Regions from separate parts of the Corynebacterium suranareeae genome, predicted to be linked through region 1. Evidence: riboswitches for the same ligand, from Rfam matches in the RefSeq annotation. Region 1 holds a riboswitch; each other region holds the start of a gene.

Region 1 (8,067 bases):
CGGCAGATACGGGGCGGTGAAACCAGGAACTTTCATGGCATCGGTAAGAATGTAACCGGGTCGCGTTTCTAGTGCAGCAACGGCGCGTCGCATGCCAGAAATATTGGCATGCTGGATGCCAAAACGGTCAATGTCTTGCGCGGATATGAGGATGACTGACCAAGCTACTGCATGCTTTTTGATTAATGGCATGAGTTTTTCGCGAGTGGTGGCACTGAGTTTTTTGGAATCTGTCAGCGCCGATAATTCTTCGATAGGTTTGTCTGGAAGAATGCAGGCCGCAATAGAGATTGGGCCGCAGCAAGCACCGCGTCCAGCTTCGTCTACACCGGCAACGGGCCCTAGCCCGTTGCGTGACAAGGTGACCTCAAAGGTCCGTAGATGCTTTAAGCGTCGCATGGAGGGAGGCGTCGAAAAGCGAAATTTTTAGCCTTGGATGGCAGGATCATCGACCCCGCCGATTCGGCTAAATGGCAGCACAATGGCTTGAACTTTGCCCTTGATGTTTTCCTCCGGGATGGTGCCTTGGTACTCATCGCCCAGATGGTAGCGGGAATCCATGGAATTGGTGCGGTTGTCGCCCATCATGAAATAGTTGCCCTCAGGAACGGTGATCGGCCCGAAATAGTTTCCTCCGCACTCAGCGGAGCCAGAGGTTTCATCGATTGGGAATTGAGCAGGTTGAAGCGTGTAGCTATCATCTACTTCCTTACCGTCGACCATGATTCCAGGGTCTCCTTCTTGGCAGGAAACAGTCTGACCACCGGTAGCGATAATGCGCTTGACCAGGTCATTTTCATCCGGCGCGACAAGCCCCACGTAGGAACCCAAATTCTGCAACCCCCGGATGACCGAGTTGTCCGAACGCTGGGTGGTAAACCCTACGTTCCACGAATCAGTTCCCTTGAAAACGATGACGTCTCCTGGTTCTGGATCGCTGAAATAGTAGGAAACTTTCTCCACCAAAATGCGATCACCCGTGCACCCCTCACATCCGTGCAAGGTTGGCTCCATCGATCCACTGGGGATCATATACATCCGTCCAACGAATGTCTGTAGGACGAAAATCAACGCGAGGGTCAGCACGACCACCACCGGGATTTCGATGTACCACGGTGTTGGCTTTGATTCCTTTTTCGACTTTCTAGCACGTCGACCGAACCGACCGCCCTGGTTGGAATCGTCAGAATTAGATGCACTAGATAAATCAGTCACGGAAGTTCACTTTAGCAGTATTACTTTAGAGCTGATTAGACCTATGTAAATGCAATGAAAAAGTCGGCTAAGACAGCACATAATTTTTCCGTGCTGTCTTCTCCATCCAATGATGGGCCTATAAAAGGGCGGAACCTATTTAAGACGGAACGTAGAGACAATTCCCTCCAACACTGTGGTTAGTTCATATTCACCGTTGAGCTGAGTCAACAGCACTAATGTTCCAGTTTGCTCGTAATCTTGTGTGGCCAACACGATGAGAGTTGTGCCATCGCAGTCATATTCGTTGAACGGGCCACGATAGTATCCGTCATCCCAGGTATCAGTGGTTAATAGGTCACAGCTTTGGTTGAAACTGAATTGGTCCAATGCTGCCTCAGGAGCCGTACCTGCATCAGTTGCCAGCATCCAGATTCCAGATGCACTGAATGTTTCCCAAAACGCGCCCAAATCAGGTGCTGCTGCTACAGAGTTCCAGAATCTTCCTTGTGGGTCGGTCCAGGCTTCCCCGTCGATTTGTGCCCATTCGACTGGCACTGACACGGCAATAGTTGATTCATTATCCGTAATTTCCACGGATTGGCCACTATATTCACCGACAGCTGCGGCCGCAGCGGGGTCCTGTCCCCCAAAGACATTTTCGGCAGTAACCGCTAATTCTCTGCCATTAATTTGGCCCTCAAGTAGCACTTCCGCACTTGGCCGAAGAACTTCAACATCAATGGTGCCATCGACTCCTTGGGTGTCTAGAACTTGGCAATAGCTACCTAGGTTTCCGCCGTCACCAACACTTACACCGCCAAGTTTAAGAATCAGATCACCAGGCTCTATTCCTGCCTTATCTGCGGGACCGCCCGCTTCCACCGAAGACACCCACACGCCGAAAAATTGAGGGTCGCCACTGTCCCATGCTTGCGCATTAATTCCAATTGATGAGACACGTTTGCCATCGATCATGTCCTGAATAACGTCTTTTACGACGTCTCTATGGATGGCAAAACTGTAGTCAAGTGAATCATCACCGGCATAATTAACGCCTAAGACTTTGGCATCGGCAGTAATCAGTGGACCTCCAGAATTTCCACCACGGATACGTGCATCATGTTCGATAACATGTTCCAAAGAAGCCCATTGGGTATCAAATTCAAAGTCAGACTTTGACACAATTCCCCTGGTCAACGTGAAATCATCAGCGTATCCCACTGGAAATCCAGCCGAGTACACATCCAGACCTGTAGTGATGTTTCCTTCGAACCACTCGAAGTGAGGGAGGTCTTTTGCACTTAGTTGTACAACAGCGAGGTCCAAGCATTCAGATGCACCAAGCACTCGCATGCTTGCTTTGTCATCACCATCTGCACCGTACAATCCATCCAAACGGCCAGCACCAACCACCACGTGATTATTTGTAATGGCAATTCCTGACGGATCAATAATAAACCCAGATCCTTGCCAAGCAGATTCTGAAGGATCAAGCGTACCTGGCTCAATAAATGTACCTTGACCTGTGATTTTCACTGTCGCATCTGCCAACGAATCAAAAGTCACAGCATGTTGACTCGCAGCTATTACTCCATCACCGCCATTGCTTGCGGCTTCTAGCGATTCATCGGTCCCGGTTGACGTGGAACAACTTGCGGCCAATAAAGCCAAGACGCTAAGCACCGAACAGCTCGCGTAACTAAACCTTCGGGGAAATATTTTAAGAACCATGATGGGCTCCTTTGTTTGCACCCTGGATCACACGCATATCCAAAGGTGGGTAAATAGGTGCAAGACATTGACCAATCTAAAAAAGTTACAAATGAGGACTCAAACCCTAAGTGCAAAGCCTTTTATGCAAAACCCTTTAACTGACCCTTAAACCAACCCTTTAACTAACCCAGCCCAAAATTCCTACAAAGCACCCAACGATTCACAAAACTTTTTCCTGGAGTAAGTTTCTCCAATTTTACTACTTTTTACCTGGAAAATACATCAACATCATTAGGTATTTCAAGCCAGCACGCACGCTCTACCCAATCGCACACGCTTGCCCGTTTGACAAATATTTTTAGGCTTGGCTAACTTTTCTTTATGCCTAAATCTACGCGGGTGACCCCCACGAGCATCGCACAAGCAAAACTCTCTCGTCGTGCTTTTCTCGGAACGTTGCTGGGGACTACAACGCTCGCTATTGCTGCATGCTCACAAACATCACAATCATCTGAAACATCCCAAGGTCAAACATCGTCAGCTGCAGACAGTCCTTCTGAAGATCAGCGCATTGTCGCTCTCAACACGGGACAATTGGATAACTTGCTGTTGCTAGGAATTACCCCAGTTGGAGTTGCAGCAGCTAAAAATGCCGACCTTATTCCGCAGTTCCTCAGGGATCGTTTCGGTGCAGAGATGGATCTAGATAGCATTGCAGATTGTGGTTTTCGCCAAGATCCAGATATTGAAGCCATTGCAAATCTAAATCCCACTTTGATCTGCGCAAATTCTCGATCCGATGAAGCACTGCTGACCAAACTGCGCGCCATCGCCCCTGTGGTAACCGGCGAAGGTGGTGGTGAAAACTGGAAGCAGGATCTTCTCACCATTGCAGAAGCAGCAAACGTGAAAGACAAAGCCGAAAGTCTCCTGCAAGAGTACGAAGACACCGCAGCTGAGATTGCAGCAAACCAGCCCAGCACGCCACCATCAGTGTCTTTCCTCCGCACAAAGGATGATGCATTCCAGATGTATGGGGCTGAGTCAATGGCAGGTACCGTTGCTGGGGATTGTGGATTCGCTCGCCCAGAAGCCCAACAATTCACCGATCAGGCTGGACAAGACTTATCCGCTGAGCTCATTGCCGAAGCAGACGCCGACTGGTTGTTCTACGGAGTGCAAGACGGAAAATCCAGCCCAGAAGACACCCCTTTGTGGCCCTCACTGAAAGCAGTTCAATCTGGTCAAGCTATCGCCGTGGATTATGATTCCTGGTACATGAACGCCTCACTGGTTTCAGCTGGCATTATTCTTGATGGATTAAAAACTAACGTCGCAGTTTAAGCAGTTAAGCAGCTAAGCAGTTTAAGCAGTTTAAGCAGTTAAGCAGTTAAGCAACTAAGCAGCTAAGCAGCTTAAACCGTTTAAGTACTTCAATTAGCTTAGATCAGACCGCCGGACACACAATGTGTCCGGCTCACATCTCTATCAAAAGCAGAAAACCCCCAACCATTCACTAAAAGTGAACGATCAGGGGCTAGTCCAAAAGCTAGCAAGTAGCTATAGACCAAACGCTAAAATTAGCGCTTCTCCTTAATACGTGCAGCCTTACCGCGCAGTTCGCGCAGGTAGTACAGCTTCGCACGACGAACATCGCCACGACGGACGACCTCGATCTTCTCGATGTTTGGGGAGTGTACTGGGAAGGTACGCTCAACACCGATACCGAAGGAAACCTTACGTACGGTGAAGGTTTCGCGAACTCCGCCGCCTTGGCGACGAATGACAACACCCTTGAAGAGCTGGGTACGGGTGTTGGTGCCTTCGATAACCTTTACGTGAACGTCGAGGGTATCGCCTGCACGGAATGCAGGAACGTCATCGCGCAGGGATGCTGCGTCAATCTTGTCCAGAATGTTCATTTAAACAATCCTTTTGCTAGTAGGGAAAGAGGACCCTGGCGGCACTTTCCCAGTTTTGGGACGCTCGGCCGGTTCGTATCCGTTTCAATTTTCGAAGCTGTTACTTTCAACCCAACCGAAATCGGGTTTGCACAGTCAACTGGAATATTCTTTCACATCCCCTACCCTATTTTCAAACCTGAATTCCACCCCCCTCATTCGGGTGCCGATTTTCAACGAAGTTTTATCTAATCGTTGACAAAAGTATGTTGTCAGGCTTGACTGGTTGCACATTACCCCACGGGTGCCCAAAGCATTGGGCTGAGATTGTGCGCTGTTGCTGCGCGGGACCGTTCGAACCTGTCTGGTTAGAACCAGCGAAGGAAGCGAGGACTGATTGACCCGTGTATAAAAATCGTTTTGACCTGCGTTGTTATGTCGTAACTGGTGCTGGTTCCGTTGAGGAGATCGTGCACACCGCGTCGCAAGCCGCCTTAGGTGGTGCGGGTGTTATCCAGGTACGTTCAAAACCGATTTCGCCAGAGGCGATGAGAGAGCTAGCGGCCAAGGTCGCGGTCGAGGTTGCGCGGTGCAACCCTAAAACGCGTGTGCTTATCGACGACCACCTCGACGTTGCTATTTCCTTAATGCGTGAGGGTTTACCGATTCACGGTGTGCATCTTGGACAAGATGATGTCTCGGTTTTTCAAGCTCGTGAGTTGTTAGGTTCTGATGCGATTATTGGATTGACTACTGGCACAGCAGAGCTGGTGACTGCAGCTAATGAGGCTGCCCATGTGTTGGATTACATCGGTGCTGGCCCGTTTAGAAAAACCCCAACGAAGGACTCTGGTCGCCCACCCATTGGTCTTGATGGCTATCCCCCATTGGTGAAGTTGTCGGCGCTGCCGGTCGTGGCTATCGGTGATGTCACCCCTGATGATGTCCGCGATCTCAGCGCTACCGGCGTGGCGGGTGTTGCGATGGTTCGGGCCTTTTCACAATCTGATAATCCGCAAAAAGTCGCGCATGAAGTGCTGGAAAATTTTGAGGCGGGAAGGGCCTTATGACTAAGAGCGCAATTGTCATTGGTGGCGGAATCATCGGCTTGACCACATGTTTTGAATTCCAAGAGGCGGGTTTTCAAGTCACGTTGATTGATCCTGATCCAATTTCTGGGGCAACCCACCATGCTGGCGGAATGTTAGCCCCTACTGCTGAGGTGCAGTATCAGCAGCAGGATTTGATTCAGTTGATGAAAGAATCGGCAAGGCTTTATCCCGATTTGCTCGAGCGGGTCTCCAAATACACAGACCTTCCCACCGGCTACCGCACAGAGGGCACGCTGTTGGTGGGTGCGGATCGCACGGATGGTCTGCATGTTGCTGAGCTCATCAAATACATGCACTTGATGGATCTTCCCGTGGATTTTTTAACTACTCGTCAGGCTAGATCCGCGGAACCAGCATTGTCACCCCGAATTTCCAAAGTGGTCAACATTGATGGTGATCACCAGGTTGCTCCTCGTTTGTATGCCCGGGCGTTATTGGACGCAATTCTGCAGCGGGGTGCAGAGCACATCGCCGACACTGTGATCTCTATTGATGGCCACGACCCCTGCTTGACCGTAACCATGGGTTCGGGGGTGAGGGTGGCGTCGAAAAGCGTTGTTGTTTTAGCGGCAGGCCTAGGCGCCGCACGCATTCCTGGGTGGTTTGAGGGCGCAAACCCGCTGCAGTTGCGGCCGGTGTACGGCGATATTATTCGCGTTCGGGTGCCGGAGAAGTTGCAGCCGATGGTGAGCAAAGTGATTCGCGGATTTGTGGAGGATCGGCAGGTTTATATCATTCCCCGCGATGATGGCACGTTAGCTATTGGTGCGACCAGCCGTGAAGACCACCCGCATCCTAAAACTGGCTCGGTTTATGATCTCCTCCGCGATGCCACCCGTCTGGTTCCAGGTATTGAGGAAACTGAATTCCTCGAAGTCACTTGTGGTGCCCGCCCGGGAACTCCCGATGATATTCCATATTTGGGATGGGTGGGTTCCAACGTCATTGTGTCAACAGGCTATTTCCGCCACGGCATTTTACTGGCGGCTCTCGGTGCGCGCGCTGCCGTAGATCTGGCCACCAAGAAGCCCGTGTTCCCCACTCTTGATGTGTGCGATCCTTTTCGCCACCGCACTTAAAAAGGACTTTCTTTAAGATGATCAATTTTACTTTCAATGGCACCTCTATGCATTGTGCGGAGCTTTCCGTGGAGCAATTGGTAAAACAAGAAATCGGCCATGACACCGGAGTCGCAGTGGCTATCAATGCGGCTGTGGTCCCCAGGTCACAGTGGTCACGCATGATCAGCAATGAAGATTCCGTCGAAATTCTCACCGCAATCCAGGGAGGTTAAAATGCTGCACATTGCTGATAGAACTTTTGATTCTCACCTCATCATGGGCACCGGTGGCGCAACCTCACAGGCGTTGCTGGAGGAATCCCTTGTTGCCAGTGGAACCCAATTGACCACCGTGGCGATGCGCCGCCATCAAGCCAGCGCTGAAGGTGGCGAATCCATTTTTGACATGCTGCGCCGTTTAGGAATCGCCCTTTTACCCAATACAGCAGGCTGTCGCACTGCCCGCGATGCGGTACTCACCGCCCAACTTGCCCGAGAAGCACTTGGCACAAACTGGGTAAAAGTGGAGGTCATCGCCGATGAACACACACTATTGCCAGACACTGTTGAGCTTTTAGATGCCTGTGAACTCCTCGTCCAGGATGGCTTCACTGTCCTTGCTTATACCTCTGACGATCCCATCACCGCTAGCCGTTTAGAAGACTGTGGCGTTGCAGCTGTCATGCCGTTGGGCTCCCCCATCGGAACCGGACTTGGAATACTCAACCCACACAACATTGAATTAATCTGCAGTCGAGCAAGCGTGCCCGTCATTCTCGATGCCGGTGTCGGCACTGCCTCAGATGCCACCCTAGCCATGGAACTAGGCTGCGACGGAGTGCTGCTAGCCTCTGCGATTAACCGCGCACAAAATCCAGTAGCAATGGCTGAAGCAATGTTCCGCGCTGTTGAAGCTGGCCGATTAGCCGCCCAAGCCGGAAGAATCCCCCAACGCCAACACGCTGTTGCATCCTCTAGTTTCGAGGGTCTCGCGTCTTGGGCTGAGCAGGTGCTTTAAAATGTCACAACTTCCAGATATTGAACTTCATCGAACTGCCCGACAGCTAGCATTGCCTGGCTATGG
Region 2 (8,067 bases), 1.4 Mb from region 1:
TTGCTGGCGATACTTTCGATGCGATGCCACCGATGGAGGAGTGCTTAGATTCTAAAATTGTGCTGCCGTGGTCTGGCGGGTTTATGGACAGCATCGTGTGTGTAGAAGATTCCGGAAAGATTCCTGGAAAAAATCGCGCATGGGTGACAAGTGACATCCCATTAGTACACGGTGAAGATCCGGAACCACTAGCTGAGTTTTCCAAATTTTTAGATGTAGCCAATGGGGTGGCAGCTCGGGAAGACCCTACACAGTGGATGTTCCCGAATGTGGATTTAACCTTCCACTTATTCCGCCAGCCGGTGGGAACCAAAGTCGGGTTTAATACCCGCGTGGCGTTTGGCCCCACTGGCATTGGAATTACAACCTCAGTAATTCACGATGCCAATGGTCCAGTGGGAACACTTAATCAATCATTGACAGTGCGCCCGATTGCTGAGTTGAACAAGTAGCTGAATTAGTAACTGAATAAGTATCCGTATCAAACAGGTGACCACGCAGAGTACTGTGTTGGTACTCGGTGCGGAATCGTCCGCGTCGCTGTAATTCAGGGACAACCAGCTCAACAAAATCATCGAGGCTGTGGGGTAGTACCGGTGGCATGAGGTTGAATCCATCGGCACCGCCTTGGTCAATCCAGCGTTCGATTTCATCAGCGATGCTTTCCGGCGTGCCAATGAATGTGGCATGCCCACCGCCGGCTGCCAGGTAACCTAAAAGTTCACGCACAGTTGGTGAGGTGGATTCGATGATCCGCAACACCGTTTCGTACCTCCCCTTCGGCCCGGAAAATTCCTCCAGCGGTGGCAACGGTGGGGGAGGAGCATCCAAATCCCACGTCGAGCAGTCTTGACCCACAAAGAAACTCAGCTGATTCAGTGAGTCTTTAACCGGCAACAATGCATTGAGAGCCTGCTGCTTTGCACGCGCTTCTTCCACGGTCTTGCCAACATAGGTCACCAAACCAGGAAGCACCGGCATGGGCTCTCGCCCCAATGCTGCAGCGCGGGCATGAATATCGGAGCGGTAATCTTGCGCTTGGCCTAAATCCCACGCCACTGAGTAAATCGCCTCGGCATACTGTGCCGCGATCTCTCGTCCCTGCGGTGAGGATCCCGCTTGGAAAAGCACTGGCCTACCCTGCGGAGTACTTGGAATATTCAGCGGGCCTGCGACCTGGAAAAACTCACCATCATGATCGATCGGCTTAATCAGTGCAGAATCCGCAAATTTTCCAGCGCGATCCCGAACTAAACTTTCCACAGGCCAGGAATCCCACAAAGCTGTGATCGTGTCGATAAATTCCGCCGCGCGCGCATAGCGAACATCATGATCCGGCAACTTATCCATGCCATGATTGCGCGCCTCTGCATCAGTCATCGAGGTCACCACATTGATCCCAGCACGCCCACCAGAAATGTGATCCAAACTAGCCACCATCCGCGCTGCATGAAAGGGAGGCCAAAACGTACTAGAAATCGTGCTGATCAAACCAATATTGTTTGTTGCACGCGCCATCGCAGTCAATGCCGTCAACGGTTCCAAAAACCAACCCGGCCCGTTTTCCAAACCAACCGGATTAATCGCCTGGCCATCGGCCAAAAAGACCGCATCCAGCTTGCCGCGCTCAGCGGTGCGCGCGAGCTCCTCCCACCAGGAAATTAGACCCAGCTTATCGACGCCTCCCTCCTCACACCGCCACGCCGCCGCATGGTGCCCAGCGCCGAAAGCAAAAAGATTGAGGTGAATGTGTTGGGAATTCATCAGTTAAAGACCAACCCACCATCGACGACCAAGTTTTGGCCAGTTACTGCTCGTGACCAGGGAGAGGCGAAGAAGAGGGAGGCGTCGGCAAGCTCTTGTGGCGTCGTGACAGACCCCAGTGGCGTGCCTGCGGCGATGAAATCAAAGACTTCCTCGGGCGTGGCGGCGCTGGCGCCGGTGGTGCGCAGCAGGCCGCCGCTGACCATGTTGACCGTGATGTGGCGCGGACCCAGATCCTTGGCAAATGTGCGGGTCAGGGACAACAGTGCAGCCTTCGCAGCGGTGTAATCGTGGTAGGGGACAGTCGGATTCTGGAAAAGATTCGTGCCGATGTTGATCACACGACCACTTCCCACCTCCTCAAAACCAGGCAACGCCTCCTGAATGGTGTTCAACGCGCCCGCGATTGCGCTGGTGTATTGCTGATCAAAACGCTCAATCGTGATGTCTTCTGCCTTGGGGCGCGCATCGCCATCAAAGCTGAAATCCGCCAAAGCGCTGTTGACCACAGTGGTGATCGGGCTACCGAAATGTTCCTTGGCCTGCTCAAACATGCCTTTCACCTGGCTGCGATCACGAACATCAGCCTGAATCGCCACTGCGTTTTCACCAGCCAACTCTGCAGCAGCATCAGCCGAACGGTGATAATTCACCACAACACGAGCACCCTCGCGTAAAAAAGACTCAGACAACGCACGACCAAGTCCGCGTGCACCGCCGGTGACCAAAACAATTTGCTCAGAAAATTCAAGCATGAAAAAACGCCCTTCTTGGGTTGGGGCGAAGGGCAAAGAGACCTATCCCATGGTAGGTAGGCTTTGCGACAGTCCCTTCGCCAGTACTAACTGGATCAGGTTCGACGGGTGTAATCTCAGCGAAAGCTTTTTTAAAGTGCTTTTGCACCCCGTGTCACTAGTAGCCGAGGGTATCAGTTTGTTGTCGCACGTGGGGTGAGTTGGTACCGCCACGTTTAAGTTGGTGTCATCCTTGCGCATGAGCGCGATAGCTTTTCCCAACGTATCGATTGCTTGTTTAAGTTCCTCGACTTGATTGTCTTTCCCAGTTGATCCTGCGTTGGGATGCTTCGGCAGACAAACTCGGGCTTGATTAAGCATTTTTCTATCTGAGCAAGTTTGCTTCAAGCTCTTGATTGCGTTGTTGCATCAAGGTGAGTTCATGGATGCCATTGGTGGTCATAGTGCCAGTTTTGTGCAGAACGATGTCGAGCCCAGACTGCGCTATTTTTGCGAGTGCAAATTGAGGTGGCTGTTCGTGGAGTATTTGATGCATGTAGCCCTATTTCCATGTGTTTCACCGTCTTCTTTAGTTTGGTATTGGGGTCGCTTAAATACCCTGAATAGGCATAAAAGTCAGTAGCCAAAAGTTATCTTTTTATGTGATGTTTGCCATGTCTATAACGGGGGTGAAAATCCACGAATATCTGTTTTACCCGCAGAACTAATGATGTTTTCAGGTTAGGGTCAGTTTGTTCACATTATGTAGAGACGACAGGAATATGTGAATGAAACTGTTTCCCAAGGCTGTAGGTGTTATTGCCACAGCACTGCTTATTACAGGGGGTGCAGACGTTCCAGGGTGGGCGAGTGTATCGCAGCCCGGTTTTGGAGGGGTTCCAGGTTGCTAGTATTAATGGGCTGATTTTGGATCGTTGGCTTGCGCTGGGTGGTCCTAACAGTGTACTTGGTTTCCCTATCGCGGATGAAGCAGTAGCTTCAGATGGGGTTGGCCGTTTTTCTGTTTTTCATAATGGAGTTATCTATTGGCATCCCAGCTTCGGGGCATGGGAAGTCTATGGTGATTTTGAGAGCATGTGGATGACCTCTGGTGGAATAGATGGCTTGTATGGTTATCCCACGGGTGGCTTTACTTCCGATTCGACAGGGAAGTGGCAGAATTACGAAGGTGGGCAGATATTCCTACCTTCAGATTCGGGTTCGAAGAATTATGCGTGTATGGATGTTGTGGGGTTGATTCTTCAACGACTTGGCCGCGAGGATGCGCCAGTTGATTTTTACTGTGATAACCAGGGTGCGACTATCTCTCTGGATGGTGGAGAGAGTCATTTTTATGCGCCAACTAGGGAAATGCTTGTGACGACTTCATCGAGTTCACTTGCTCCACAAGCTCGTGCTTTGCCAGACGTTGAATGCAACAGTATCGGCTTTGTTGATGCCAGCCCAGCTATACGGTTGAGTGCATACTCGGTGAGGAAAAATATTGATACATGTGTGGGTAAGGCTGTAGATGGTATTCCTGAGTGGTCAAAGGAGTTTTCTTATTCGATTAAGCACACGTTGACCCAGCGTAGGCTTCACAAAGTTGAACTTACTATTGAAAGTTTGACATTCCCATCTAGAGTGTTCCAGCAAAACTACGAGCTTAAAGAGGATCGAAAGTGGCAGATTGATCCGACGGTGCCGGATGGGAAACTTTATACGGCGAACGGAGGCACGAATACGGCTGCAAGTGTTTCGAGTGGCCCGATACCGGAAACGCGCGGTACATATTATCTTCAGGCGACTACTTTCACATTAAAGATCCCGTCGAAAGACTATGATATTACAGGGGAGAAATGGAATGGTGCTCGACTAAATATTGGGCGTTTTAAGTGTGATCCTTTTGACGAGAGAAATCCATCTAGTAATAGGTTGTGCGAGTTCACCAATCCTGTGGATGATAGATAGATGGGAAACACGCATTTTGACCCAGTCGGAAGATGGGTGGCTGCTAATATTCACTGTGATCTGGAAGAATATCCGGTCACACATGATGAGGCTCTTTGGTGGGCTCTCATGTTCGGGCGTGATCATCAGAAATTAGAATATCGCATTGCTGGTTCTCTCAAACATAATGGGCAAGATCCCAGTTCGTTTTCATTTCGATTTAATCCACGGACCTGGGCTGAGCACAAGGTAGTAAGGTATACCAATGGTGAAACGAGGGAGATTTTTGATACTCCTGAACTGACTACTGATGGTTGGTTCGAACCAGGTCAATTCGTTGTTCGTTCTTCATTGCTAGGTACTCCTAACATGATGGTGATGTGGAGAGATTTTCTTATTCGAGAGCTGCTCCCTTTATCGCCTCCATGTGGATTTTCAATGACGACACATAATCTTCGGTATTTGAAGATTACGCAAGAACCTACAGATGAAGATGCTGGTTGGGGTCTTTATGTTGACCTTCAAACCGATTGTGCTCTGTATTACTGCCAGTACAGCATGCAGCACGTGATGCATAAGGAAATAGAAGTATCCTCGGTTCATCTGCTCTTTTCGGGGGAGACTAGTTTTCATAAGTTCGAGCGCAATGATGTCGGTGAGCTAATGCGTGTGGATTCAGCTGCTGGTTAGTTCATACAAGACATCCTAGATTGACACTTCCCCATGTTTGAAGCCGGGGGATTCTCATCATGGATGTGTTGTAGTCTCGAAAGCGGTGGAGTCTGATTACCATTTCGGATGGTGGGGTGAAATCAGCCGACTAACGGATGTTTAAGGCTGCGTTAACAATGCGGCTTATGTAAAACTGCAATGCCTACAGGTAAATATCCGTATGCTGAGTCCAAATGCTGACTGGCCCTCGTTGGTCGTAGGTTTTCTATAGAAGGTAGAGGTATGAATGCACTATTAAAAGCTGCGTCTCTCGGATTACTATGTGTGACTACCACGCTCTTGGCTGGATGTGGAAATTTGATCACTGCTGACGTCAGAGGGCAGGTGGGATTAACGCGGGCAAATGATGGTGCGATTTCTATTGTGGTGCAACCCTGCGGCCTTGAGATAGATTTGGTTACGATTAATGGTCCTCTTAAGAATCCTTCCGTTGAAAATGTGAGTTATAGGCGATATAGCACAGAAAGTCCTGAGTCCGACTTCTTTCGTATTGACCTTGATAATCCAGATGAAAAGTGGATTGTTGAGGTCTCTGATCCACTTCCTGAATATGCTAACGGTATGCTCCTTGTTAGTGCCTGGGTGAGTGGGAAAGATGCTCAAGTGCATCAACTGACGACAACTGTTGGTGATGTGAGTGAGTTGGATGAGGGGTGGGTTGTGGTTGGGAGATCATCGTCGTTGCAGACGATTGAGGATTTTCACCAGTGCCGTACGCCCGTCAGTTAAGTGCCTTGTGCACTTTTCGTTGAAACCACCTTGCTGTGTGCAGGGTGGTTCTCGCATGGAAGTCGCAGGTGTTTCTCGGTTTGCATAATCAAGGTCGGGGTCCGGCCCAAACGCTGAGTTCAGTGGCTTGTGTCCTATCAAGAAGAGCTCCCTTGTGGCTTCAGGGGGGGGTAGGTGGTGTGGGAATTATTCTTATCTTGATGGGAATCTATTTCAGGGTAACTCAGCCTGATGGAATTCTAACTGGATATTTAATACCGGTTGGTTTTGGGTTTTTTCTCGCAGAAGCAGCTGTGGCAATGGAGCGTTATTGGCATCGCAGAAACCAAACACTGCGTTCTTAAAGGAAGAACGTTCTGCCCCTGGAATCTACGTCCATGGGTAGGGTTGTGATTGGTAGATATCACGCATGTCTAAAGCTGTGAATGAGGCCCACCTAAAAATGTAAAATTCGGACTGCGCCGAAGAGCACTCGCGTTTTGTGGTGGGTTGTTGAACGGCGAATTTACAGCGACTATTCAGGAGTCACACTTACCCAAATATCCACAAATTGAACCCCTTAAATCGTCTCCAGAGTGATCTCAGTGAATTGTCCAACTTCGCGGACATTTACGGTGCGGAGACGGTTGCTTTCGATCCGGCGGGGCATCGCTGGTTTGCCTTCATCTAAAAATACTGGCGTCATGGTCAAAATGATCCGGTCGAGTGCACCCGTGTCAAAGAATTGGCCCGCCAGATCGCCACCACCGACGATCCAGATATCGGTGTTTTCTGGATTGTTTTCCAGTATGGCGGGGAGAACATTGGCGACATCTCCATTCACTACTTTGACGGGTTTTCCTTCTGGCGTTTCCAAGTTCCTGCTGCTAAACACCCAGGTCGGACGGTCTCCATACACATCAGTCCACTTTTGGGGATCGCTTATGAAATCCAGATCTTTGAGCAGCCATTCATAGGTAGTAGATCCCATGACAAGGGTGCCAACTTTTGACAGGAAATTGCCGAAATCTTCAGAGGCACTGTTGCTGCCGGGGACGTCGAAAAGCCATTGCAGGGAGTTGTCTTTGTCTGCGATGAAGCCGTTGAGCGTGCTGGATGTGTTGTAGATGATCGCCATCACACGATGGTACCTACGATGGGGATCATGGGAATTAAACGTTTGGACAACGTGGCGATTGTGGTGGAATCGTTGGATGAAGCTGTTGGTTTCTTTGAGAAATTAGGGATGTCCCTAAATGGCCGAACAACGGCCCAAGGGGACTTCGTCGATCACACCGTCGGCCTCACTGGAGTGACTTCTGAGATTGCAGTTTTAGAGACTCCCGATCGGCATTCTCGGGTGGAGCTTACTCAATATCTGCATCCGGAACCGATTACAACCGCTCCACCCGCACCAAATCAGATTGGTATGCACCGTTTGATGTTTGCGGTGGATGATATTGAGGAAACGATCGCACATATCGGTGCGGAACCACTAGATGGGATCGCAAACTACGAGGACACCTACCGATTGTGTTATCTGCGCGGGCCGTCTGGAATTATCGTGGCGTTGGCTCAGGAACTCTAATTAAGGCGGCGCTTTCGCCAAGCCCGCCATACTGAGACGGTGGCGATTACTAAAACGAGCGCGAGAAGAGCTGGCCACACAGCAGGTTCGGGCTGTAACACGTTGATGATTGCCTGGATGACGGCGAGAAATGAGAAAAATCCCAGGAATCCAAGCAACGCTTCGAGTTGAAGCCCTTTGCGTTGCGATTCGGATTGATCCTGGGATTTATCAGCACTCATGAGTATCTAGTCTAGGCTTTCACGCCACCTGCGGTGAGTCCGGAGACAATGCGGCGTTGGAAGATCAGCACCATGATGATCAGCGGGATGGTCACTAATGCTCCTGCTGCCATCACGGCGGCGTAAGGGTATTCAAAAGCGCTTGGTCCGCTGAAGCGAGCGATCGCAACGGTGACTGGTTCTGTGGAAGTGTTGGAGAGCTGTCGAGCCAGCATGAACTCATTCCACGTTGCGATGAAAGCCAAGATTGCGGTGGTAAATAGTGCTGGTGCTGCCAGCGGAAGCAGAATCATTCGGAAGGCTTGGCCACGGGTGGCTCCATCGACTCGCGCTGATTCTTCAAGTTCCCACGGCAGTTGCCGGAAAAAGG
Region 3 (8,067 bases), 600 kb from region 1:
GCCGGCCAGATATATGCCTTGAGCATAGAAATCGCCTCAGTACTCACCGGACCCCATTGGTCGGTGGCAACTAAAGACTGGAAGGCGACATTCCCACCGGTGGCTAACATGCGGTCTATTGCTTTGATAAACCGTTTGGAACCATGCTTGCCTACCACTTCAAGTTTTTCCATGGAGACAATCGAGTCATATGCCCCGCCCCATTCACGCTGAGTGGGTATTGCTTGTGGAATCACCTCAATGTGGATATCTTCTTCCACTCCAGCAAGCACGAATGTTTCTTCCAAACTAGCTACTTGTGCTGGATCCGCCGTTAATGAATCTACTGTGGCTTGTCGGCGTGCTGCCAAAATAGCAAGAGCACCACCACTGCTGGGAAACTCCAATACGTGGCTTCCTGCCTTCACCTTGGCACAGTCAAGCAAGTATGACGCTGCACGACGTTGAGCTTCGCCTAAATCTTCACGTTCCACGGCTACCGGTTCAGAGATTTTCGTGATATCGACAAAGTGTGATGCAGGTTCTCTATTTTTGCCAGCACCTGGCACGTAGCTTTTTACTGCAGTACGCAAAGTGGTGGGAACACCAGAGGCAAAAATTCCACCGAAGGCACTCATCCCATCGCCAGAACTTAGCCGAATAAGCTCATTAGGTAATGCACCACCAGTATCAACGGCGTGACCTGGCAAGGTGAATGCGCTCGACAGTTTGCCGCGGGGTTTGAATCCAGTCCCCAAAAGGGCGGTCAAAACGTCGGCAAGCTTGTCGCTGCGCCACTCGCCTGCCATGTAGCTTTCAGCTAAGCCGAGCCACCCGGATGCTGCTAAACGTGAAAATAATTCCTCATGATCGATTATGAGATCTGGGTCATCGCCCAGTAAAACTAGGCCAGCGTTGCTACACGCCTTAGCGAAGCGATATTCCGCTTGCCTTGCGCGCGCCCCTGAAAACGCAAGGTTAGGCACTGACGCCACCCCAGGCCACTCTTCCACGTCAATGGGTTCAAGATGGCGCAAACGTGCCTCTGCCATACGTTTTATGCACCTCCAGTGGATCAAAGCCAAGAAAATCTTCGGCGGATTTAGCTGCTAGAAGCAGTGTACTTGCGTGTGTTGATTAGGCGGTGCAGGCGCGTCGAAACGCAATAAATCGGACTCAAATAAAAAGTTCTGACATTTGACGTGACATATGCCATACCAACGTGCATACTTATTGAAAGTGGGCGCGAATTCGGCAAGATTTTCTCCGAACGGACAGAAAAGCATGACCCGATCCTGTTTGTTTCTGTAGGAAGTACTATTGTTTAACGCGTACACGTGCTTAACACGACAACGCTTAAACGGCTGCACGCCTTTCACTGCAGACCGCACAAGCTTTAAGATCCACGATCAGGAGACTTTGACAAATATGTCAGTTAACCCAACCCGCCCCGAAGGCGGCCGTCACCACGTCGTCGTCATCGGCTCCGGTTTTGGTGGCCTTTTTGCTGCTAAAAACCTGGCCAAGGCAGACGTCGATGTCACTCTGATTGACCGCACAAATCACCACCTCTTCCAGCCACTGCTGTACCAAGTAGCAACTGGCATCTTGTCCTCTGGTGAAATTGCACCTTCAACCCGACAGATCCTGGGCTCCCAGGAAAACGTCAACGTCATCAAGGGTGAGGTCACCGACATCAATGTCGAGTCCCAGACCGTGACCGCTACCCTCGGTGAGTTCACCCGCGTCTTCGAGTATGACTCCCTGGTTGTTGGTGCTGGTGCAGGCCAATCCTACTTTGGTAACGATCACTTCGCTGAGTTCGCTCCAGGCATGAAGTCCATCGATGATGCTCTAGAGCTGCGCGCTCGTATCATTGGCGCTTTCGAGCGTGCTGAGATCTGTGAAGATCCTGCTGAGCGTGAGCGTCTGCTCACCTTCGTTGTTGTTGGTGCTGGTCCAACCGGCGTTGAGCTTGCAGGTCAGTTGGCTGAAATGGCACACCGCACCCTTGCTGGTGAGTACAAGAACTTCAACACCAACTCCGCAAAGATCATCTTGCTTGATGGTGCACCACAGGTTCTTCCTCCATTCGGTAAGCGTCTCGGCCGTAACGCTCAGCGCACCCTGGAAAAGATCGGTGTTAACGTTCGCCTGAACGCAATGGTCACCAACGTGGATGCCACCTCGGTTACCTACAAGACCAAAGACGGCGAAGAGCACACCATTGAGTCCTTCTGCAAGATTTGGTCCGCTGGTGTGGCTGCTTCCCCACTGGGCAAGCTCATTGCAGAGCAAACCGGCGTTGAGACTGACCGCGCAGGTCGCGTGATGGTCAACGATGACCTGTCTGTGGGCGAGCACAAGAACGTCTTCGTTGTTGGTGACATGATGAACTACAACAACCTCCCTGGTGTTGCTCAGGTAGCAATCCAGAGTGGTGAGTATGTTGCAGAGCAGATCGCAGCTGAGGTCGAAGGCCGCTCCAACACTGAGCGCGAAGCTTTCGATTACTTCGATAAGGGCTCCATGGCAACCATTTCCCGCTTTTCCGCTGTGGTGAAGATGGGCAAGGTTGAGGTCACCGGTTTCATCGGATGGATCCTGTGGTTGGCTGTTCACATCATGTTCCTCGTGGGCTTCCGCAACCGTTTCGTTTCCGGCATCAGCTGGGGACTTAACGCTATGTCCCGTAAGCGTTGGAACCTGGCCACCACTCGCCAGCAGCTTCACTCCCGTACTGCCATGCTTAAGTACGCACACGAGCTGGAAGAGGCCGCTGCAGATCTCCCAATCGAGCTGCGCGACAACCAGCGTTTCGGCGGAAAGTAAGTCTACTTTTCTGTAGTAAGCAACGAGCGTGACTTCCTTAACGGGGAGTCACGCTTTTGTTGTAGAAGGCGATCTTTTAGGTGCCCATACGCGAAACTGTGCGCTCATCATTTCGGTGTTTGTTAGAAAGACGTGAAATCCGATCCCGACGTGAGCCAGATTAGTGCTGAAATAGCTGTATGCCCCGGTGTGGATTTTGATGTTCGTGCACTTGGCGGCATGAGACGGCGTGAGACCAAACACAGAGACCCAGAAATCACGTTTTCGACGTTTGTGGGTCTCCTGGTTTGGCGTATCGCTCTCATTACCAAACACAGAGACCCAACATTTAAGTTTTTGCAGATTCTGGGTCTCCTGATTTGGTCGCACTCACATTTTGGTGCGACACCTGAAAAGTCATACCTCCCCAGAAGCGCTTCTAACGGGTTTTCAGGGCTTCATGCACACCATAGTTCATCTGAAAAACTCGAAGCCTTAAACAAGCGATAAACGCTAACGCGCATTGGTCTGGTTTGCCGAGTTAACCCAAGTCCGGTTTATATCGGCCGCATCATTTCGGTGCGCGTGAGGAAATGTGAAACCTGAAGGTGTGCTGATCAAGAACTCACCACAAACAGGACATCACCCCTTTAATTCGAACAAAACTTTGCATTTAACGGATGGTTACATGCAACAATCCACCACAATCCATCGGAAATCTCAAGTTTGTAGTGAATATTCAAACACATTGTCGCTTATGAGTTACCCGCCGGCCCCTCCGCCCCTGTGGAAAAGTACACACGTCCACTTTGCTAGGCTGATTAGCAGGCACGGGGTGCCGTTGCTGGATTTTAATTTCCAGAGGCTGAGAAAACACCCGTTGAACCTGCTCTAGCTCGTACTAGCGAAGGGATGGCCTTTAAAGTGGCTAACTCATTTTTGGATTCTTTAACTCTTGTTCGACAAAACACTCCTCTTGTTCAGTGTTTAACCAACTCTGTGGTCATGCAGGTCACCGCGAATGTATTGCTTGCTGCGGGAGCTACCCCTGCGATGGTTGATACTCCAGCTGAATCAGCAGAATTCGCCGCGATCGCAAACGGAGTGCTCATTAATGCAGGTACTCCCTCTACTGAGCAGTACCAAGGAATGACCAATGCCATTGAGGGCGCACTAAAAGCTGGGACACCGTGGGTGCTGGATCCCGTTGCTGTGGGTGGATTGTCGGAGAGGACTAAGTATGCGGAGGGAATCGTCGATAAGCAGCCAGCCGCAATTCGTGGAAACGCGTCAGAAATCGTGGCGCTTGCCGGTCTGGGTGCTGGTGGGCGCGGCGTAGACGCGACCGATTCGGTGGAAGCAGCGCTGCATGCGGCGCATCAGTTGGCCAATCGCACCGGTGGTGTTGTGGCGGTTTCTGGGGAGCAGGACCTTATTGTTTCTGGTGACCGGGTGACATGGTTGCGCTCTGGGGATCCCATGTTGCAGCTGGTGATTGGCACGGGTTGTTCGTTGGGCGCTTTAACGGCCGCCTATTTGGGTGCTGTGGTAGGTTCATCGATTTCAGAGCATGATGCTGTGTTGGCGGCACACGCCCACATTGGAGCAGCTGGCCAGATCGCTGCGCAGAAAGCCACAGCACCAGGAAGTTTCGCGGTTGCGTTTATTGATGCCTTGTATGAGGTCGATGCGCAGACCGTGGCTTCGTTGATTGATGTGCGTGAGGCTTAAGATTTCCGTGACTGATTTTTCTTTATACCTTGTGACAGATCCGCATCTTGGTGGTGGGCCGGATAACGTTGCCGGAATCGTGGACGCCGCGATTTCAGGCGGGGTATCCGTGGTGCAATTGCGTGATAAAAACTCCCCTAAACAAGATGTTCGTGCAGCAGCTGTGGAGCTAAAAGAAATCTGTGACGCCCGCGGGGTATCGCTTGTGGTTAATGATTACCTTGATATTGCGGTTGAGCTGGGGCTTCATCTGCACATTGGCCAAGGCGATACACCTTATATTCAGGCACGAAGGCAGCTTCCCGCCAATCTTGAGTTGGGGTTGAGCATTGAAAACTTAGATCAGCTGCGCACGGTGATTGCGCAATGTGCAGCCGCTGATGTGGCATTGCCCGATGTGATTGGCATCGGTCCCGTGACTTCTACAGCTACCAAACCAGATGCGGCACCAGCACTCGGTGTTGAAGGCATCGCGGAGATCTCAACCCTGGCGAAAGCTCACGGCATTGCGTCTGTTGCCATTGGAGGCGTGGGGCTGGACAATGCTGCTGAACTTGCAGGTACTGACATTGACGGCCTATGTGTGGTGTCTGAAATTATGACCGCTGCAGATCCTGCAGTTGCCGCTTCCCAATTACTAACTGCTTTCCAAGGAGCTTTTGTGGACGTCCCCTCTACCCCACGCGTGCTATCTATTGCAGGCACTGACCCCACAGGCGGTGCAGGCATTCAAGCTGACCTGAAATCTATTGCCGCAGGTGGTGGATATGGCATGTGTGTGGTCACCTCGTTGGTTGCCCAAAATACTCACGGCGTCAACACAATCCATACTCCTCCCTTGACTTTCTTGGAAGAACAACTTGATGCAGTCTTTTCCGATGTCACGGTCGACGCCATCAAGCTCGGCATGTTGGGTTCTGCTGACACGGTAGATCTGGTGGCACATTGGTTGGGCTCCCGTGAGCACGGCCCGGTGGTGCTTGATCCGGTGATGATCGCAACCAGCGGTGACCGGTTGCTTGATGCCAGTGCTGAAGAATCTTTGCGTCGCCTGGCTGCCCACGTGGATGTTGTTACCCCAAACATCCCAGAGCTCGCCGTATTGTGCGATAGCCAGCCGGCCACAACGATGGATCAGGCAATTGCTCAGGCTCAAGCATTTGCTGCTGAGCATGACACCATCGTTATCGTCAAGGGTGGGCATTTGACTGGCGCTTTGGCAGATAACGCAGTCGTTCGCCCAGATGGCTCGGTATTCCAGGTGGAAAACTTGCGCGTCAACACCACCAATTCCCACGGCACCGGATGTTCCCTGTCCGCTGCTCTTGCCACCCGAATTGCCACCGGTGAGAGCGTTGAAAAAGCCCTTGAGTGGTCCACACGCTGGCTTAATGAAGCCCTGCGCCACGCCGACCAGCTCCACGTCGGCACGGGAAACGGACCAGTCGATCACGGGCACCTCACTCGCCGCATGCTCTCAGCTGCTGAGACCACTCCCTGGGATCACCTTTTAGCGCCGCGCCTAGATGGGCAAACAGCAACGAGTTTCGTTGCCCCATCGACGGTTAAAAGCCCAGCTCCACGCATCGAACCTGCCGGGCCATTCACGCGCGCGCTGTGGGAAGCAAGCGGCGATATCATCGCGGGCATCAACAGTTCAGACTTCATCACCATGCTTGGCGACGGCACCCTCCGGCGCCCAGAGTTCGATTTCTACATTGACCAAGATGCACAATATCTTGCCCAATACTCCAGAGCGTTGGCCCGATTATCCTCGATCGCTCCCGATGCGCAGGCACAAATCGAATGGGCACAAAGCGCTGCGGAGTGTTTAGTTGTTGAAGCTGAACTCCATCGCTCTTACATGGCAGGAGCCACAGTATCCGCGCCATCGCATATCACCATGGCCTACACCGACTTCCTCATCGCGCGCACCTACACAGAAGATTATGTGTGCGGTGTTGCTGCAGTACTGCCCTGCTACTGGCTTTACGCGGAAATCGGGTTGATGCTAGCTGAACAAAACCACGAAGATCACCCCTACAAGGACTGGCTTGACACCTACTCCAGCGAAGAATTTATCAATGGAACCCGTGCTGCCATTGCCCGGTTAGAAAAGGCCTTAGAAAATGCGGGTTCTGAACAACGCGTCGATGCCGCTCGAGCATTCTTGAGCGCTTCAGTTCATGAACGTGAATTCTTTGATCAAGCCACCAGACACGGTTGGATTTAACTGAACTGGGCTACCCGCGCGCCGGGCCATCTCCGTCAATTAGGAGGTGGCCCGGCGCGCTTTTGCAGCTGTGGGGTCGGGCTGGGGCAAGTGTTCATGTAGGTGTCATTGATCGTTCACTCAAGGTTGGACGTTGTGTTCATCAAATACTTTTATGATGAACGCATCGTCCATTTCTTCCCGATCCAAGGATCTTTTTGTGACACCCAGTATTGTTTTTGATTTCGATGGCACGCTTGCCATTGGTCATGGCCCTGTCCTTGCATATGCATTGTGTGTTGCACCGGAGGGTTCCAAGGACTTTCTGGAGCGTGTGCGCAGGGAGCTTCGACGCTATGACGATGGTCAGAGTATTTACCGTGATGGGTATGACATTGTGGCTAAGTTGGCGTCGGAATTAGGGATTGATGATGGCACGATGTCGATCGCTTATGGCGAGAGCCGGAAGTTGCTTGGCTCGGATTTAGCGCCTGTTGAGCATGTGCGGGGCATTAAGGATATTTTGTCCTCGTTGAAAGGTCATGCTCGGTTGGTTTTAGCTACCAATGCCCCGGAAAATGGCGTGCATGATGTGCTGCGTCAGTGGGGTGTTGCTGATTTATTTGATCAGTTGCATTTTGTGGTGGGTAAGCCTGCAGGGTTGATTTCGATCATTTCTGATTTGCAGCTTGATGGTCCGGTGCTTGCGGTGGGCGATATTTATGAATTCGATCTGAGTCCTGCAGCGCAGTTAGGTGCAGATACGGCTCTGGTTGGAGCTACAGCAACCATTTCTGAAGCGAAGGTCTCCATGCGTGGGGATTCTATCGCTGATCTCCCTCTCCTTGCCTGGGTTTCTTCCCGGGTCTCCTCTTCTTAACTTTCTTGTCTCATGTCGCTGAAAGGTTTTTAAAGATCTCATGTTCAAGCTCTCTAAGCTATCCAAGTCCATGCGTGTTGCTGTTTCTACGCTTGCGATCTCTACCCTTGCTCTAGTTGGTTGTTCTTCTTCCGATGAGTCTTCTTCCTCTTCTTCGGATGCTGCAAGCCAGTGGCCTGAGTCCATTACTTTGTCTCTTGTTCCTTCCACGGAGGGTGAGGATTTGGCTGAGGCGTTGGCTCCTTTGACTGATTACCTGTCTGAGAACTTAGGTATTGAGGTCAATGGTGTGGTGGCGTCTGATTACGCTGCAACCGTTGAGGCTTTGGGTGCTGATCAGGCTCAGGTGATCATCACTGATGCGGGTTCCCTGTATAACGCGATTGAGCAGTACGATGCGCAGCTAATTCTGCGTGATGTGCGTTTCGGTGCCACCTCGTACTCTGCTGTTGCG
Region 4 (8,067 bases), 1.0 Mb from region 1:
TTACCAGCGGACACCCGTACCCAGCACTGGCAAATACAGCCGGTCATCCATGGTGGATTTTCACCGGTGGCATGTTGGGAGTTGTCCTTCTTACCGGCAATATTTTGCTATTTCCGCGGGTTGGCAGTGTACAAACCGTCATTTTGCCTATTTCAGGGCAGATCATCATGGGCCTGATTATTGATTCAACGGGACTGGCGCATTCTCCTCAAGCCCCATTGTCTTTGATCAGAATCCTAGGTGCCGCAGCGGTACTTGTTGGCTCCCTAGCTGCAGTAGGAGTGTTTTCTAAGAAAAGTTCCAGCCATACACAAACTCAAGGTGCATCGATTTGGCTATGGCGCCTTTTTGGAGTGGTGATGGGTATGTGCCAAGCAACCCAGGTTGCTGTTAACGGATATTTGGGAACCATCCTAGGATCCGCTATTGAATCAGCACTTATATCCTTTACCGTTGGCACCACCGCTTTATTTATTCTGCTCTTGGTTACTAGAACGAAGTGGCGGGGCATTGATGGCGCAGGGGAGAAGAACCCTTGGTGGATGTGGATCGGAGGTGTTATTGGCGCAACAGTTATTTTCAGTACTGCTTATTTAGGGCCAGTCATCGGCACTGGTGTCACCGTGGTGGTCATGCTTTTGGGCATGATGTTGGCTAGTTTGCTCATTGATGCTTTTGGAATTCTTGGCAGCCCACGCCGTCGAATCCACATCGCCCAGATTCTAGGCCTTGTGGTGATCATCGTGGGCGTATCAATGATCAGGATTTAAATCTCTACTGATTCTCCTTCCCCAAGTGGCAGATATTCCGAACCATAAGTCTGGCCAAGATGTGTTAAGAACTTCTTGTTGATCGCCAAGCCCCGTTCGTTGGCAATGCCATCGTGGATTCCGATAAAACGCTGTGGTGGGAATTTTTTCAGGTAGCCTTCCACATCTAGCATTTTCACCCATGGTCCATTGACTGGAACCAATGCCAGTTCCACGTCTTTAATGGGCTGGAAGGTATCGCCTGGGTGAAGAACCCTGCCGTTAATCAGGTAACCGACGTTCTCGGCAATCGGCATGGAGTGAGTAAGCATTGCGTGTTCAGAGCCAAGAACCTCAACTGAAAAAGGTCCGACAGTAAAGTTTCGCCCGTGTTCGACGATGTGGCATTCCACAGGAATGGCGTGCGCTACTGATTTTGGTGCGTAAATGGTCATGCCTGGTTTCAACAAGTCCGGGTCCACATGATCAGCATGGTTATGGGTGACCAAGATGGTGGCGCCATCTAGATTTGGTGCTCCAAAAGTTCCTGGATCAATAACTATGCGGTGGCCTTCGTGCTCGATCTCTACGCAAGCGTGGATGTGACGAGTGATTTTCATATCCCCCATCATGCCACCTGCTAAGCCATAGTTTAAGGGCGTTTGGAGGCCGGCAATGTGGATACCACCAATTGATAAGATTCCTCCACCAGGCCCTCAATCAGATCAACAGTGATGCGCTCACCTGCGCTGATACTTAACCAATGCACTTTATTCATGTGATATCCAGGTTCGATTGTGGGGAATCCACTGCGCAAGGATGCTCCGATTTCTGGATCGGATTTTAAAGTGATGATCGGCTTCCCTTTTAAGATGGTGAGCAGCAAGAACACTTTTCCCCGCACTTTGTATACTTCGTGCTCAGGGCCAAAGGGGAATTCCTTAGTGCTTAAAGGAAGAGTCTGAGCATGCCTGGCTGCAATGTGGTGGAGATCCATGAAGGTTATTGAACCCGCTTCGTCCATTCTTCGGTGGCGTATTTGGTTTTCACAAGATCATGGGCGGAGGCGAAATCTTCATCACTGAGTTCAACTTCCTTAGCGCCGTACCTTGAGCTAAAAGTAGACTTTAATGTATTGATGATCTGATCACGTGAAGCTCCGGTTTGTCGGCGTAAGGGATCAACACGCTTTTTGGCGCTGCGCAAACCCTTGTCAGAAATTTTAACCTTGCCAATGCGTAGCACTTGGGTCATCATGTCGGCGTCAATATCGTAGGACATGGTCACGTGATGAAGGACTGCGCCGCCACGTCGTTTTTGGGCTGCACCACCAATTTTTCCACCGGTTGAGGTGATGTCATTGATTGGAACGTACCACGCATCAACGCCATGTTCTTTCAGCGCGGCCAACACCCATCGGTCCAAATACTCATAAGATTGTTCATAGCTTAATCCGGCAACAAGCGATTCAGGTGCGTAGAGCGAATACGTGATGCAGTTTCCACCCTCCATGAACATGGCACCGCCACCAGACATACGCCGAACCACGGTCACACCATGTTCATCAACGCCTTCTTGGTTGATTTCGTTGACATATGACTGGAAGCTGCCAATCACCGTCGCACGATCATCCCAATCCCAAATGCGCATGGTGGGGCCGCGCTGACCACTGGAGACTTGATACAAAATGAGTTCATCTAATGCGACATTGAGCGGCGTTGGCAATACGCCAGGGTGGAGGATCTCCCAGTCAAAGTCAGTAAAATCCTTCGCGCCAGTAACAGCTCGACGAACAGCCAACGCAATATCTGCAGTGCTGAAACCATGAAGCTCAACACCAGGAAATTCTGCCAGCGCTGCATCCATTTTTGCTTGCAAGCGATCTGTGTGGTCACCAACAGAGGACCCTTTTAACGCCTCACCCAGAGCGAAAAATGCCTCATCGGGATCAATGAAGAAATCACCGGAAATCTTCACCTCGGCGATTGTGTCCAAATCCGTTGCAACATCAACGACAACAAGTTTTCCACCAGGTACTTTAAGCTCAAAATGGTTATTCATGCGCCCCACAATAACCGCTTTTTGTTTTTCGACGCGCCCCTCCGCCACGCCCCACCCGCCGCAGGCGGGCGTCGAAAAGCAAAAGCAAGCGGATCTGTGATCCGCGCCATAGACGTGTAGGCTGGCGGGTGGAAAATTCCGAAAACTTCTCATTAGGGAGAAACCCATGGCCGGCACGATTTCCACCTACATCACATTCAACGGCAACACGGCAGAAGCTTTGAAACATTGGCAAGATGTTTTTGGCGGCGAGCTAAATTTGATGACGTACGGGCAGACTCCAATGGAGGGGATGCCTTTTGATCCTCCGGCGGATGCGTTGGCGCACGGCGTACTTTCTTTACCTAACGGCGGGCTGATCTCGGGTGGTGATTCTATGGATGGGGAGTACCCGATCCGGGATACCGCGTATTCCATGTTGTACAACGCAGAGTCGGTGGAAGACGGCCGGGAGAAGATCAACAAGTTTGTGGCAGCTGGCGGTGAGGAGACCATGAAGTTTGAGCAAGCTCCATGGGGTGGCTCTTATGGCCAGGTTTTTGATAAGTATGGCGTGATGTGGAGTATTTCAGCTGAATAAATGAGAAAAAGTTCGTTGTTTTTTCACTACCTGAAACGAACAACGAACTTTTAGTTTCTTTATTTTTTAGTCTTCCCGGTGCCTAAGAGTCTTAGATGTTGAGAAGATCAAGGCTCCCAGCAGTCCAACTCCTGCGAATGCGAAGAAGCCCCAAGGATAAGCAAGGTTGACACTAACTAGAAGGCCACCGAGCAACGGGCCGGAAATCGCACCGAGGCGGCCAATTCCTGCAGAGAATCCCATTGCGGTTGCGCGCATTTTGGCTGGGTGGTTTTCACCGACGAATGCGTAGATTAGAACCTGTGAGCTGAACACAAAGATGCCTGTGAGTAGCACGATTCCATAAAGTCCAACTAGCGGCATGCGAACTGCAAGTAGGGCAAGGAATACAGCAGAGAAGACGAACCACACCAGTGCAGTCTTGCGAGGGGAGTTCTTATCGGCAAATCGTCCTGCAACATAAAGGCCGATCACAGCACCGATGTTCAACACCATGAGGAAGCCGAGTGAATTGCCCATGTCGTAGTCGGCTTGGCGCATGATTTGTGGCAACCAAGTATTCAAACCGTAGACAAGGAGAAGACCCATGAATGAGGTGCCCCAAATTGCCAGCGTGTTTCGACGGAACGATGGCTTGAAAAGGGAAGATAGTGATGAAGATTCAGCGAGCTCGGCTTCGTGCTCCCGGTCTAGATCATCTTCAAGACTCAGGCCATATGAAGTTGCGACAGCTTGGGCTTCATCCATCCGGCCAGAAACTTTAAGATATTGCGGGGATTCCGGGAGGAAGAAGAACAGTAGAGGTAAAAGAATAAGCCCTGGGACTGCACCGGTGATAAACATGGAGTGCCATCCAAAGCCTTCGATGAGGAACATGCCGAGGAAAGCGGTGGCTACAGCTCCAACGTGGTAGCCGGTCATGAGCGTGGTAGATGCAGATCCGGCCTTTGAGCCTGGTCGGAATTCAGTCACCATGGCAATGGCGGTGGGAAGTGCTCCACCAAGGCCAACGCCGGCTAGGAAACGCCACAGGCTAAATAGCGGAACGTTGGTGGTGAAAGCCAGTAGAAGTGTGAATACAGAAAACACTGCTACGGAAAACAGCATCACACGTCGACGTCCTAGACGGTCAGTTAGGAATCCGATGGTCAACGCGCCGATGGTCATTCCGATAAGACCAATGGTGGAAATCTGTGTGGCTTGTCCTGCGGTGAGATCCCACGCGGGATCTTCCAGCATGGACGGGATTGTTGCACCTAGTACGACAAGGTCGAAGCCGTCGAGGACGATTGCGAACCATAAAAGTGCGAGGACTGTTCCGACACTTTTGGTTTTTGTCGTGTGGTTTGCAGAAATTGTTGTCACGGGTGTTTATACCTCGAATTTTGGTAGGTCGCGTCCAACGTACTGCTCAGCGAGATAGCGTTGGCCTGATTGGGATTCTAAAACGGAGCGCAGTTCAGCAAATCGGCGCTGGGTGGCAAAGTGATCTTCGCCAGGAACAGCGTGCAGCATGGAGCTCATCCAGTAGGAGAAGTGTTGTGCTTTCCAAATGCGGGGGACTGCCAGGGAGGTGTAGCTGTCTAGCAGTCCGGTGTCCTTTTTCTTCAACGCGCGAACTAGCGCTGGGGCAAGAACTGCAACATCAGCTACTGCCAAGTTAAGGCCCTTAGCGCCGGTTGGCGGCACGGTGTGTGCGGCATCGCCTGCGAGGAACAGTCGTCCCTTTTGCATTGGTTCGGTAACTGCAGAACGGAAGCGAAGTACTGCTTTGTCAAAGATGCGTCCCTCAGAAACGGTAATGCTGGGGGAGTCTGCGCGTAGGTGGAGTTGCTCCCAGATACGATCATCAGACCACATATCAGGGGTGTCGTCGGGGTTGCACTGTAAGTAGTAGCGCTGGATCTCATCGGTGCGGGTAGAAATTAAGGCAAAGCCTTCTGGGTGGGTTGCGTAGATGAGTTCTTTTTGGGTTTTTGGTGCTTCGACCAAGATGCCAAACCATGCATAGGGGTACTCGTGGCGTGCGCGCACACCACCGTCTTCGGTGATGAGTTTGCGGTAAGGCGAGTTGGATCCATCTGCAGCAATGACATAATCGGCGGTGATGGTGGTCGATGATCCATCAGCCTCGGTGTATGTAACTTTCGCTAGGTCGCCTTCGTAGTTTTCTACGGAATCAACAGTGGTGCTAAAGAGTAATTCACCGCCATCTTCGATGCGTTTAGCAATGAAATCTTTTAAGTATTCATGCTGTGGGTAGATCGCTACTTTATGTCCCGTAAGTTCGGTTAGTGGGATTCGAGTGCGTTCGTTGTTGATGGAGATGTCGATGGCTTCATCGTGGTCGGCTTCGGCTTCCATGCGGGCGCCGACACCGGTTTCCCGCATTAAATTCAAGGTGCCTTGTTCAAGGATTCCAGCCCTCACGGTTTCTTCTACTTCTTTGCGGGTGCGGGACTCAAAAACAATTGATTCCACACCTTGAAGATGGAGGAGGTGCGCGAGGGTTAGCCCTGCGGGTCCTGCGCCAATAATGGCCACTGGTACGTGATTCATGGGAAACTCCTTTTCGTGTGCCCACTGTGGGTGATGCCCAGTTAATGACTTCCCTCACAGTGATTTAGGCCTCAATGTATGGGAAGGTGCGTGCTATGACAACTTGTTCGCGCTGCGAACTGGTTAAAAAATTGGGGTTAAAGTCACAGCCAGCGTAAAAGCGTCCGAAATCACTCGACAAGGGTGTGGCTAGGGGTGTGCTTCAGGGTTTGGCGTGGATATGTATTTTTCTTCACCAGTTTCTAGGTTTTTCACCCGGTTTAGGCTAGTGTGAACGCGTACTTAATTTGATAGACACGGGTGCTCGGTGAAAATCCGGGCTGAGATCTGGCACAGCCAGGACCGTTGAACCTGATCCGGATAATGCCGGCGATAGGGAGGAAATAATGGCTAGTCCCGCCATGCAAAAAACTAATCAACCAAAGTCTTCTTGGCGTGTTATTGACATTGTCATCGCATCCGTTTTGGGTGTCGCGTGTGGATTGATTTTCATCGTCTGGAACTCCATCGGCTATGCCTGGACCACGGCATTTAACGCTCTAACTCCTGGTTTGGGTGGAATTGCCATCGGTATTTGGCTGTTGGGCGGAGTGTTGGGTGGTTTAGTAATCCGCAAACCTGGCGCTGCGATTTTCGTGGAAGTTGTCGCCGCTTGTGTTTCAGCGGCGCTAGCCTCACAGTTTGGTATCTCCACCATCTACTCCGGAATTGCGCAAGGCATTGGTGCAGAAATTATCTTTGCGTTGTTCCTCTACCGTCGTTACAGCCTTCCAACCACCATGTTTGCAGGAATGGGTGCCGGTGTTGGCGCAATTTTCCTTGAGATGTTCTTCTACGGAAACTTGGCAAAATCCCTGTCCTTCAACGTCATCTATTCCGTCACAGTGTTGATCTCTGGCGCGATTTTGGCTGGACTGCTCAGCTGGTTCTTGGTTAAAGCGCTTGCGCGAACTGGTGCACTGGATCGATTTGCCGCTGGCCGCGAGGTTTAAATGACCACCACACTTGGCACGCGCGTTGTGGCGCGCAACTTTGGCTACCGCCATGCATCCAGGCAAAACCCTGCGCTCGAAAACGTTAACTTTGAGGTTAAACCAGGTGAGCGCATACTTCTTACCGGCGCGTCAGGCGCCGGAAAATCCACGCTCCTCGCCGCACTGGCCGGCGTCCTCGGCGGCTCCGACGAGGGCATAAGCATGGGGGAATTGCTTGTCGACGCCCCCTCCATCGGTTTAGTTCTCCAAGATCCAGATTCCCAAGTCATTGCTTCTCGCATCGGTGATGATGTGGCATTTGGGTGTGAAAATCTCCAGATCCCGCGCAAGGAAATCTGGCCACGAGTAGAACGCGCACTGAAATTAGTTGGTTTGGATCTCCCTCTTAACCATCCCACCAAGTATCTTTCGGGAGGCCAAAAACAACGCTTGGCGCTAGCTGGTGTTATTGCGATGGGTGCGCGGTTAATTTTGCTTGATGAACCCACCGCGAACCTTGACCCCCAGGGACAACGTGATGTTGTCGCAGCTGTGGATCGAGTAGTGGCGGAAACGGGCGCAACACTTATTGTGGTGGAGCACCGCCATGAACTGTGGTTAAACACCATTGACCGCATTATCAGTATTTCTGATGGCCGGGATATCCAGCCTGAGCAGTTGCAAAGAGTTGGTAGGTTGCCTAAGGCGCAGCCGTCGAAAAGCAATCCGATTTTGTGGGCGCAGGACTTGCTTTGTACCTGGGGCGGCATGCGTTGTTTTGAGGTGCCGGAAGGCGCCTCCACGGTGATCACTGGGCCCAATGGCGCTGGAAAATCTACGCTCGCGTTGACGATGGGTGGACTGATTCCGCCTAAAAGTGGGCAGCTGGAGCTTTCCGAAGGTTTAAGAAAAGGACTAAAAAATCCGCCGCACAAGTGGCGTTCCGCCGAGCTTGCTGCCCGCATTGGCACGGTGTTTCAAGATCCTGAGCATCAGTTCGTTGCCCGCACCGTTCGTGATGAGCTGGAAATTGGGCCCAAAATCATGAAAGTGGATGCTGGAGACCGGATTGAGGAATTACTTGACCGTCTGCGGTTGCGTCATCTAGAACACGCCAATCCTTTTACTTTAAGTGGTGGCGAAA

The links. A riboswitch is a leader RNA that binds a small molecule or an ion and turns the genes downstream of it on or off. The one in region 1 is predicted to bind thiamine pyrophosphate.
Region 2: it holds a riboswitch for thiamine pyrophosphate, as region 1 does, so the genes downstream of both, N24_RS04360 (3-oxoacyl-ACP reductase) here and N24_RS10655 (thiamine phosphate synthase) in region 1, are expected to answer to the same signal.
Region 3: it holds a riboswitch for thiamine pyrophosphate, as region 1 does, so the genes downstream of both, thiM (hydroxyethylthiazole kinase) here and N24_RS10655 (thiamine phosphate synthase) in region 1, are expected to answer to the same signal.
Region 4: it holds a riboswitch for thiamine pyrophosphate, as region 1 does, so the genes downstream of both, N24_RS06095 (ECF transporter S component) here and N24_RS10655 (thiamine phosphate synthase) in region 1, are expected to answer to the same signal.

What each region holds. Positions count from the first base shown of each region.
Region 1 is NZ_AP017369.1:2,277,815-2,285,881, forward strand. It holds gene N24_RS10630 (ribonuclease HII) at 1-399, opposite strand, end outside; gene lepB (signal peptidase I) at 427-1,215, opposite strand; gene N24_RS10640 (S1C family serine protease) at 1,351-2,763, opposite strand; gene N24_RS10645 (iron-siderophore ABC transporter substrate-binding protein) at 3,292-4,254, shown strand; gene rplS (50S ribosomal protein L19) at 4,491-4,832, opposite strand; TPP riboswitch at 5,102-5,214, shown strand; gene N24_RS10655 (thiamine phosphate synthase) at 5,216-5,881, shown strand; gene thiO (glycine oxidase ThiO) at 5,878-7,002, shown strand; gene thiS (sulfur carrier protein ThiS) at 7,020-7,217, shown strand; gene N24_RS10670 (thiazole synthase) at 7,219-8,001, shown strand; gene N24_RS10675 (ThiF family adenylyltransferase) at 8,003-8,067, shown strand, end outside.
Region 2 is NZ_AP017369.1:915,242-923,308, forward strand. It holds gene N24_RS04350 (thioesterase family protein) at 1-452, shown strand, start outside; gene N24_RS04355 (LLM class flavin-dependent oxidoreductase) at 406-1,764, opposite strand; gene N24_RS04360 (3-oxoacyl-ACP reductase) at 1,764-2,519, opposite strand; TPP riboswitch at 2,574-2,681, opposite strand; gene N24_RS16330 (hypothetical protein) at 2,884-3,054, opposite strand; gene N24_RS16440 (LGFP repeat-containing protein) at 3,345-4,469, shown strand; gene N24_RS04370 (hypothetical protein) at 4,470-5,138, shown strand; gene N24_RS04375 (hypothetical protein) at 5,403-5,909, shown strand; gene N24_RS04385 (dihydrofolate reductase family protein) at 6,469-7,026, opposite strand; gene N24_RS04390 (VOC family protein) at 7,054-7,476, shown strand; gene N24_RS04395 (hypothetical protein) at 7,473-7,697, opposite strand; gene N24_RS04400 (carbohydrate ABC transporter permease) at 7,709-8,067, opposite strand, start outside.
Region 3 is NZ_AP017369.1:1,673,395-1,681,461, reverse strand. It holds gene N24_RS07920 (SAM-dependent methyltransferase) at 1-1,031, opposite strand, end outside; gene N24_RS07915 (NAD(P)/FAD-dependent oxidoreductase) at 1,408-2,811, shown strand; TPP riboswitch at 3,612-3,721, shown strand; gene thiM (hydroxyethylthiazole kinase) at 3,715-4,521, shown strand; gene N24_RS07905 (bifunctional hydroxymethylpyrimidine kinase/phosphomethylpyrimidine kinase) at 4,529-6,754, shown strand; gene N24_RS07900 (HAD family hydrolase) at 6,954-7,613, shown strand; gene phnD (phosphate/phosphite/phosphonate ABC transporter substrate-binding protein) at 7,654-8,067, shown strand, end outside.
Region 4 is NZ_AP017369.1:1,266,372-1,274,438, forward strand. It holds gene N24_RS06060 (DMT family transporter) at 1-770, shown strand, start outside; gene N24_RS06065 (MBL fold metallo-hydrolase) at 767-1,369, opposite strand; gene N24_RS06070 (MmcQ/YjbR family DNA-binding protein) at 1,402-1,746, opposite strand; gene N24_RS06075 (lipoate--protein ligase family protein) at 1,752-2,810, opposite strand; gene N24_RS06080 (VOC family protein) at 2,977-3,390, shown strand; gene N24_RS06085 (MFS transporter) at 3,457-4,746, opposite strand; gene N24_RS06090 (4-hydroxybenzoate 3-monooxygenase) at 4,762-5,949, opposite strand; TPP riboswitch at 6,236-6,345, shown strand; gene N24_RS06095 (ECF transporter S component) at 6,336-6,941, shown strand; gene N24_RS06100 (ABC transporter ATP-binding protein) at 6,942-8,067, shown strand, end outside.